3 regions of the Paenibacillus sp. JZ16 genome follow, and region 1 is predicted to be linked to each of the others. Evidence: riboswitches for the same ligand, from Rfam matches in the RefSeq annotation. Region 1 holds a riboswitch; each other region holds the start of a gene.
What was found. A riboswitch is a leader RNA that binds a small molecule or an ion and turns the genes downstream of it on or off. The one in region 1 is predicted to bind cyclic di-GMP.
Positions count from the first base shown of each region.

Region 2: linked by a shared signal. The riboswitch ahead of BJP58_RS11935 (transglutaminase-like domain-containing protein) and the one ahead of BJP58_RS19400 (DUF8202 domain-containing protein) in region 1 are both predicted to bind cyclic di-GMP.
Region 3: linked by a shared signal. The riboswitch ahead of BJP58_RS11880 (helix-turn-helix transcriptional regulator) and the one ahead of BJP58_RS19400 (DUF8202 domain-containing protein) in region 1 are both predicted to bind cyclic di-GMP.

Region 1 covers NZ_CP017659.1:4,270,085-4,273,365, reverse strand. The annotation lists gene BJP58_RS19405 (CehA/McbA family metallohydrolase) at 1-1,049, shown strand, start outside; cyclic di-GMP riboswitch class I at 1,664-1,751, shown strand; gene BJP58_RS19400 (DUF8202 domain-containing protein) at 1,994-3,281, shown strand, end outside.
Region 2 covers NZ_CP017659.1:2,654,372-2,657,652, reverse strand. The annotation lists gene BJP58_RS11945 (carbohydrate ABC transporter permease) at 1-220, opposite strand, end outside; gene BJP58_RS11940 (ABC transporter permease) at 233-1,186, opposite strand; cyclic di-GMP riboswitch class I at 1,457-1,543, shown strand; cyclic di-GMP riboswitch class I at 1,601-1,689, shown strand; gene BJP58_RS11935 (transglutaminase-like domain-containing protein) at 1,703-2,503, shown strand; gene BJP58_RS11930 (collagen binding domain-containing protein) at 2,713-3,281, shown strand, end outside.
Region 3 covers NZ_CP017659.1:2,640,715-2,643,995, forward strand. The annotation lists partial or broken gene BJP58_RS34120 (class I SAM-dependent methyltransferase) at 1-623, opposite strand, end outside; cyclic di-GMP riboswitch class I at 827-915, opposite strand; gene BJP58_RS11880 (helix-turn-helix transcriptional regulator) at 1,044-1,772, opposite strand; cyclic di-GMP riboswitch class I at 1,934-2,028, opposite strand; cyclic di-GMP riboswitch class I at 2,234-2,328, opposite strand; gene BJP58_RS11885 (YitT family protein) at 2,474-3,118, opposite strand.

The DNA.
Region 1 (3,281 bases):
GAATAGGCATACTCGTCAACACGAACAATGGCGAGGTAGAGAATAGCCTCTCAACAGGCTCTATTACAGGCTCCAGCACAGTCGGCGGTCTAGTAGGCTATTCTAATGGTATCGTAAGAAACAGCTATTCAACCGCGGATGTAACCGCTCAGGTAAGTCAGGCCGGCGGCCTAATCGGAATTACGAACTCGGGCAGCCTAACAGAAAACGTGTATGCGTCTGGAACCGTTCGAGCGATGACGAGCAATGCGGGCGGAGTGACTGGATACGGATACAATGATACAGTCGTCAGAAATGTCATTGCCCTGGGCCCTTCGGTTACGGCGCCAACGATGGCAAACCGGGTGATGGGACGAGTTCTTGCGGGACACACCGCTACGCTCGAAAATAATTATGCATTTGACGGCATGATAGTGAATAAAGAAGGTGTAGCTGAAGGAGCATTAACAACCCTTAAAGGATTAGGCCTATCTGAAACTGAAATAAAGACTCCATCTACCTATACAGACAGATTAGGGTGGGACTTTAACACGATTTGGAGATGGGACGGTATGGCTAAACGACCTGTATTACAATCGGTATCAGCAGGCGACAATGACGAACCGGTTACACTGACTGAGATTGAGCTCGAGGGGCCGGTTGTACTGGTCGTTGGAGAGAATGCCCAAACGGTGACTACCGCAGTGTACAGCGATGGAAGCCGTGAAAAGGTGGAGGCAAACGTCATCTATACAAGCAGTGATCCAACTATAGCGGAGATCAGCGCTAGCGGTGTAGTAACGGTGAAATCGGAAGGAACCGTACTCATCAAGGCAGAGTATGAGGGCTTGATTGCATCCTATGAGCTAACCTTGACTCAGAAGCAAATCGAGATGGAGGGGGTCACCCAAGGCGTGGATGCAGAAGCCGCGCTTCCGTTCACATCTTCGGCCTTTGTCGGAATGGGGGAGTGGTGGATTGCGAACCGGATGCCGCACCCTCCTGGACGCCCTGAAGGGGCGGTCGTTTCAAGCGATAACGAGCTTCTCGTATCCGTGTCGAAGACATAATGAAATAGAGGCTGCTCCACCTGTGAAGTGACCCTAAATGGTTAGATATCATAGGTATTGGGCAGTTTAATGAAATGAGTCCGGTAATTATGCCGGGCTCATTTTCTTTATATGTCCGCAAGTGATTTATATTGGTCGATAAACCTGGCCGGTTCCGGTTCCAACCGTATTTATGGTGTTGGATCAGAACCCTGCTATAAGTAAAGAAAAGTTTGTCGGTCGCTTACATTTAAAGAAATTTTATCGGAATAGCTGCCCCTTTTATACCACAGAAAAGGGTCAGTCTACTGGCATTACAGCTTCATTTTGTTAGTATTCATCTTTCAAGTCCCTGGCTTGTAAAGTTTTTGTATAGAAGTGAATGATACAATTCGCGAGGGTAGAGAACCCTCAGGTGAAGATACTTTTTGCATACTTAAGACTCTATCTATAACAAGCATATTCAGGATATGTTCAGAATTGCCACATATAATGTCAAAAGAAGCTACCAAAGCACTATATTAGACATAATTTGATAAAATACAACAAACATAAGACCTGAGTACCTTGTATTTTTATGAAAAAAGAATCAAAATTTAAGTAGTTTTGTTACCAAGTATTACATAATAAAGCTCGTACGATAAGAGCAAACCTGTTGAAAAGCGGGGACGCAAAGCTATAGGGGCTAATGGTTCTATTGACCTATGCCAGCCAGCTGCCGAAAACGACGGAAACCTCCGTCTATTGGCGTTCGCCTTTGGAAGGAGTTTTTTTATTTTAGTCATTCTATTGAAGGAGTCCGATGCTGTGAACGACTGGCAGTAAGCCTCTTACAGGTTTTCTGAGTCGAATACTAGCTCTTATGACCCTGACATAGCAGTTGAAAAAGTAGTGAAAAAGAGGTGGAAATGGGCCGTCACTACGGTGAAAATGGAAAACTTCACACAAGAAAGGAATGGATCTAAATGCTAAGCAACAACATTAATTTGCGGAAAATTGGAGTTATGTTTCTGATTTTTACCCTTGTCTTCACGGGACTTGGGGTAAGCTCAGGAATGCCAGTCAGCTATGCTGCTTCTTCGGAAGTTTATGTATCCAGCGGTGGTGATGACCAAAACGATGGAATAACTGAGTCGACTCCGTTCGCTTCCCTGCAGAAAGCCTATAAAGAGGTTAATGACGGGGGAACGATATACCTCCTGGACGACGTTATACTGAAGGATGGCGTTGATGTAATTGTTGCAATAAATGAAGCCAAGCATGTTACGATTGCCACTGCCCCTAATGCCAATAACACCGTGATGATTAAACGTGGCAAGCCAAGCGGCAAAGTACTCTTTCAACTAACTAATATGAGCCAGATAACATTAAGTAATATTATCATTGACGGCAACTCCGAGGAAATGGGAGGGGCGATCGATGGAAGATTATTTAATGTCTATGGTGGTTCAAAACTGATTATTGGAGAAGGTGCTGTTTTACAAAACAGTTTTTCACAACATCAAGGAAGTGCGATATACACCAGAGACGCCGGTTCTATTGTAGAAATGAATGATGGAGAAATTAAAGGCAATAAACGTTCTTTGATTGGTGCGGCAATTTTTGTCGATCCTGGAGCACAATTTATTATGACCGGTGGCCACATTACAAATAATATCGGCGGAGGCGTTGAGTCTCGCGGCGGTGAGATCGTCCTTTCGGGTGAAGCCAATATCACCGGGAATACATTTAACGGAAAAGAAGTAAACGTTAACCTGGCAAATTATAAAGCTCTAATTCTAAACGGTGCATTTACGGGGAAGGCAGGCGTTACCACCCAGAGCATGACATCGGGAACACAATTTGGACGTGTAACAGAAGAAGGTATGGGCAGTGTCGAGAATTTGATTGCCGACTCTGGCTCTCTTCTTGCAAGTTATGATGCAAATAAGAATTTGGTATGGCGAGCATTCAAGAATGACTTGAGCAAACCGAGTACCGACGGCGAGGTAATGGGGAAAAAGCCGACGCTGACCGGGGTAACAGAACCTTTTGCGAATGTAAAGATTGAAATCGTTAGTGCAGCAGACCAGTCTATCATCGTTTCTGAAGAGGTAACCGCTGATGAGAACGGGAACTGGGAGTTTCCAGTTGCTAATGCCTTGACTATAGGTGCATATACGATCAATGTTACAGCTAATAAAAATAATACACAGTCGGGGACTGTGACTAGACAATTTGAAGTTTTATCGGATGTTTACGTATCCAGTGGAG
Region 2 (3,281 bases), 1.6 Mb from region 1:
TGTAAACGTAAGCCTCGGCTGACAAAGCAACCGGCAGCAGATGATATCCGGTCTCACGGATGGACTCCTCACTGGAGAAGGAGATGGACAGAACAACGATTACAGGTATGACGCAGAGCAGGGCCAGCATAATAAATACCAGGTTGAAGAACAGGTTGACGGCTTTGTTTGTACGGTTAAACTTCTCAAGGCCCGTCTCGTAATTGGTTTTTGGTGTCATCGTCTTGCCTCCTTACATCATCGCGCTATCGGGATCGATTCGACGAACAATCCAGTTAGCGACCAGAATCGTAGCGCATCCCAGAACAGACTGTACAAATGCGGCTGCGGATGCCATCCCTACGGTGGCGGTTTTCAGTTGTTTATACACCATGACATCGATGGTGGTCGCCACGTTGAACAGTGAATTGGAGTCTCGCGTGACCTGATAGAACAAACCGAAATCGGTGTAAAATATGCGCCCTACGGCCAGGATGAACATCATGACGATCACCAGCTTGAGCATGGGCAATGTTATGAATCTCGTCTGCTGCCAAATCGAAGCGCCATCAATAACAGCTGCTTCATAATAGGTGCTGTCGATGCTTGTGATGGTTGCCAAATAAATGACCATACCATAGCCCAGGCCCTTCCAGACATTTAAGAGAATCAAGAAGAATGGCCAATATTGCGGCTCCATATACCAGTTAATAGGATCGCTGCCCATACTGACGAGCATTTGATTGACAATTCCTTTGTCGAAGCTTAAGAATGCCCAGCCTACCGCAGATACGACCACCCAGGATAGGAAATAGGGGAGGAACATCATCGTCTGATAGACTTTGCTGGCTTTGCGGCTGTGGAGGAGGCCGATCATGATCGCGAATAGGACGGGCAGAACGATCCCCAGCACAATAAACACAATGTTGTATCCGATCGTGTTTCGAATGATGATCCAGGCGTCATTCGACTTGAATAGGAACTCGAAGTTTTTGAGGCCGATCCAAGGACTGTTAAACACATTGCTCAAAAATCCGCCGCTAATCCTGAAATTTTTAAAGGCGATAATGATCCCGAACATCGGCAAGAAACTAAACAGGATGTACCAAATCGTGGTCGGCAGCGCCAAGAGGGTTAGCTCCGTATCCTGCTTGTGCCAGCGTATTCGTAAGCGCTTTCGTTTTTTGGGTTCGGCTTGTGAGCTCATGTCTGTCACTCCTTACGGTGTTATCTCGCTTGTCGTGCACTTGTTAGTTTTATTGTATAAGAGGAAGATTCGATGCTTCCAGATAACAAACTTGATACTATAGTCAACAAACGTTAGATTCGAAAGATTTATTGCTCTATTGTTCGTTAATTAACAAGAGCCAAACGTTCAAGGTTAGACGCTCTGTGGGACCTAAGACAATATTCCAAATTTTAATTTTTTTATTGATAGAAATGGATATATTTGATATGATGTATTCACAAAAGCTACTCACGATAACGGCAAACTTGTCGAAAGGCAAGGACGCAAAGCTACAGGGTCTTCTTGACGAAACGTCAATGACAGCCAGCTACCGAACGAAGACGCTTTTTTTGTTTTTTTGGACAAACATCCACTGAATCCTGTGAAACTCTAATACGATAATGGCAAACTTGTCGAAAGACTAGGACGCAAAGCTACAGGGCCTTCTTGACGAAATGTCAAATGGCAGCCTGGCCACCGAAGGGGAGTTACAGCATGCGCAACGCAATGTTCGCGATAATTGGACTTTTTGCGTTACTGATATGGGCTCCGGTTGTACAAGCTGCACCATCTGAAGATTGGCTGGGCTTGGAGGAACTGGATCGTGGAGCAATCGTCATTCGATATGACGTGAAAGCAGGCACCAAAACGAAGCTCATGATCGGAAAAGGTCAGGATCAATATACATATGGGCTTTCGAGGGCCAAGCAGCAGGAAGTTTTTCCACTGCAGATGGGCAACGGGAACTACAAGATTTCCGTGCTGGAACAAGTCAGCGGCAGCAAATACAAGATCGTACAGGAAGCGGCAGTTAAACTTCAACTGACGAACAGCAGCCAAGTGTTTTTGAACTCTGTACAAAATGTCGATTGGAGCGAAGAGGGCAAGGCTGCTCAGCTTGCGAAAAAGCTAACCCGCACTGCTCACTCCGACAAGGAAAAAGTACAGGCTGTCTACGAATATATCGTCGGGACGGTTCGGTACGACAACGCTCTGGCATCCAGCAAGCTGACGGATTACCTTCCCGATAGCAACCGCACGATCGCTGGACAAAAGGGAATGTGCTACGATTACGCCTCCCTGTTCGCTTCCATGCTCCGAAGCCTCGATATTCCGGCAAAGCTTGTCATGGGAACCTCGGAATACGTCGATGTCTACCACGCCTGGAATGAAGTATATTTGAACGGGCAGTGGGTAACCATTGACACAACCGTCGATGCAAGCTGGAAAAGCAAAGGAGCCGGATACAAAATGATTAAAGATGCCTCCAGCTATTCAGCATCCAAATACTACTAATTAATGCGTAGCAATAAAACTAAGCTTTGGACGATTATGTCCAAGGCTTATTTCGCTTGTATAGAAATTGTATAGTTTTGGCCGATATAATGCAGGAAGCCCGCTGGGTTCTGAAGGAAAATACAGACACCAATGAATCGTGCGCCCGTAACAGGTCTTGAAGATGATGGCTCGTGAAGTCCATTATTGGCATGCATTTTGATAGAAGCATGGGACGAATCAGCGCACGAAAAAGTAAGATCGGAACCGAATATTACGAGGGTAATGATAAGATTGAGGGAGAGATTATGAAGAAAAAAGTAAGTGGAATTGTTGTGGCGCTGCTGCTTCTGTTTCAAACCCTATTGGGCACATTTGCTTGGACGGCGAATGCGGCGGGGAGCGAGCAGCCATCAGCCGCTACTGTGCAGGAATCAGAGACTGGCGTGCAGGAATTAGAAGTTAGCGAGCCAAAGACAGTCACGGATGACGTATATAACACGCCAGCACCAGCAGTCGACATGGAAGGAATACTAACCAAAGTCGTATTAACCGATGTGAACGGTACCGTGGTTGATGCGGTGTATAATCCGGACAGCAGCCTGGACATCGGTGCAGCCGTTAATCTCAGCTACGAATGGGAGCTTCCGAACGGACATGGCTACAAGAATGGGGATATATTCACTTTCGAGCTGCCGACGCAGTTTGAGATTTTTACGGACATTGACGCACCGCTCCTTGCCGGTCAAGGCGAAGTTGGCCGATTTACGGTTGATCGGAACGGGAAAGTTGTGATGAC
Region 3 (3,281 bases), 1.6 Mb from region 1:
GGCACTTCATTTTCAATGATGTCAACTATGGAGGCAGGAATCGTTTCGCCAAAGTCTTTTATGATTTCCGCTGCAACCGAAAGGGCCTCCTGATCTTGATCAATAGCAACAAATTTCCCAATGCGTTTATTCTTAACCGCGACACTTTCCAATACTTCTCTCAAATGGCCGCTAGGAAAAGAGAGAATATAAGGGTTCGCAACTCGTTCTGCTGTTTCGTCAATCTTGCTGGAAAATATACGTTTTCTTTCGCGAACAGCATCATTTGCATAACTTATACGATTAAGCTCGTAGTTGAGAAGCTCGGAAATTTCTGCTTGTCTGCCCTCGTAAGGTGGCGGTGCTGTTTTGTCGAAGTCATAGATGGAATCCATCATTACGGGATCACCAGCATAACCGCGCGGTTTGTCAAATGCTCGACGAGAAAACGGTTCTTGTAAGAAAAAATAGCTTACTGCATGTTGACGATATTGGGCAATAAACTGCTTCCAATCTTTTTTTGAAGAATGTCTGCGTATGCTGTCTAATCCATGATAAAGGGCATTAAATGCTTCAGAGAAAAGACCTTGATTAATCTTCGTCTCAACATCATCAAGTAAATGTTTTTTGTTAGTTTTGTCCATACTCTAGATTTTCCTCCCAAGAAGACATCCCTACAGGCATAAATATGTAGAATAGGTTGCTGACGATATTTGGTGAGATAGTTTGCCTCTAATCTTCTGAAGACTACAATTAGACATTTTTATATTTTTTCACCACCTTTAGCAATATCACTCAAAACACAAAAACCCCCCGCCATGATTAAATAGACTGGGGTCCCGTCGTATTCGGCAACTGGCTGGCATAGTGTTTATATCCACCTTAGCCCCCGTAGCTTTACGTCGCCACCTTTCGATGGGTTTGCTATTGTCGTACGAAGTATGAAATTGTCAAAATGTTCATTAATCCTTCAACGACAACTTACTTTAAAGTATAAAATTCGACTTAAACAAAAAAAATACCCAAAATTGGGTAGTTTATACTTATGTATTTTAATTTAAATTTTAAGTAAATTTCCTAAGGAATGCTCCTTTATGATTAACGCTCGTCTTTGCGTATATCTTTTTAATAAAAGTACGGACCGTGCTTTGACTAATCCCATAAATGCCCGCAATTTCAGGTACGTTTTTATTTTCCAGCCATCCATAAGCTATCTCTTTCTCACGATTTGTTAATTCATATTGGTCAAAGTGAGAATAAGTCAGCTCTTTTTGTAGAATGGGGTCCTTTTGAGGCAGTTTTTCTTCAATATTTTTAGCCAGGTGTTCAATGAGTGGTATGGCAAATGTAACCTCGTGTAAATAATGAAAACTCAGGCCAAGGTAGCCTATAATCACATTTTTTATTCGAATTGGCGTACATACACATGACAGCTCGGCAAACAATTGGTTGGTGTGCCGGGTACCAATTACGACAGAAACCGATTGATTTTCCATCGATAAAGAAATGGCATTGACCCCTGCGGTTTTCATCGCAAATGATGTGCCTTTTTTTATATTATTTCTTTCAAAATATCCTTTTAACAAATCCGTGCCGCAATAATCGATAACGGCACCATCCGTATCTGTTATAACAAATAAATAAGGTATGGACAGCAAATCGTTCATATTCCTGGTTTCCTCTTGCAGCAAATATAAAATTTCTTTCCGTTCAATCAACCTTCCTTTTATTTCAGACATACTGAGGATATTAGGAAAATGATCGTTTGCTTCCAGCAGTGTTCTACGGCCCATTATTTTCCCTTCTTCCTTTTAAGAATAAGTGATTAATAATGAAATCGATCTTCTAGTCATCTCCGCTTCTGAATTCGGTAGCTTATAAGCGAAAATAAACAATAAAAAACCACCATCCATTAAGATAACCATAGCAAAATAGGACGGAGGCTTCCGTCGTATTCGGCAACTGGCTGGCATCGCGGTCTTAGGCAGATCCGCATTAGCCCCTATAGCTTTGCGTCGCCACTTTTCAGTGGGTTTGCTATTATCGTACGAAACGATTCGATTGTGTGCCGAAAATTATATCTACGATTCACCTGCCTTTCAATATATTTAAAGTCCCTTTTCAGGTAGATAAGACTGTTAAGACTAGTACAGGTCCCCCTTTCATAAAATTTAATAAACAACACAAATAGCCTCCATCAGCTTAAAGACATAGGTGGAAAAACTAGTAAGAAGAGACGGAGGCTTCCGTCGTATTCGGCAGCTGGCTGGCATCACGGTCTTAAGTAGATCCACATTAGCCCCTGTAGCTTTGCGTCGCCGCTTTTCAGCGGGTTTGCTATTGTCGTACGAAGAGTATGAATTTGTCGAATATCCAAACATGTTATGACTTATTCAAACTATAACTTACATTGTTTTTCATTTAATATAGGTCGTACGACCCAAATTTCCATATTTTTGTTAGATTTGTCAATCACTCTTACACGTATACAGAATCACTTTTTGCGCCAAGCGGGTTGATAGACCGATTTCGGGGGAGGGAACTGGTGAATCCAGTTAATGATCCGGGTCGATATCCACTGGCATACAACTGCAAGGATAATAATTTTCCAATCGATCACATAGGCAGCGAAAGCGAATATGATTCCATTCATCCAGAACAATGAGGTGCCCGGGTTGATTCTTTTATACTTATAAATGGCTAAGGCAACATAACCGATTCCCCCATTCGATACCCTCTGCTTTATGAGGATGGCGACACCTGTTCCGAGAATAACCGAGCCGAATAGAAGATCGATCCATACGTTGCCGAACGGGGGTTCTAGGAACACCTCGAAGAAATTAACGGAAACGGACGTCACTGTTATAACAAATATGGTCCCGAAGGCACTGACTCCATCAAGATAAGGGACTGTAAAGGCAAGGAAAATAAAATTGGCCAGCCACAGTCCGAGACTCATCGGGATCTCAAACGCATGGTTCAGAAGCACCGCGATCCCTGCTCCTCCTCCCGAAGGAATGGCGTGAGGAAACAAGAACATGGCCATGGCAAAACCTTGAATGATGGAGCCGGCGGTAATGTAGAAAAGTTTCTTGGAAGCATGACGATAGAAAAAGGGGCTCTTCCGCCCGGGTAGGATCTGTAAGTTCACACGGAATCATCCTTCATCGATTAGAGTAACAAGCTAGTCCTGCTTTTTTAAGTGTATGCTTGTTCCCTGGAGGGGATACCGGGATAGATCTTTTTAACGAAAATATGTATAGGCTGACTCTGGAGATATCCATAGGCAGCCCTCTAGTATT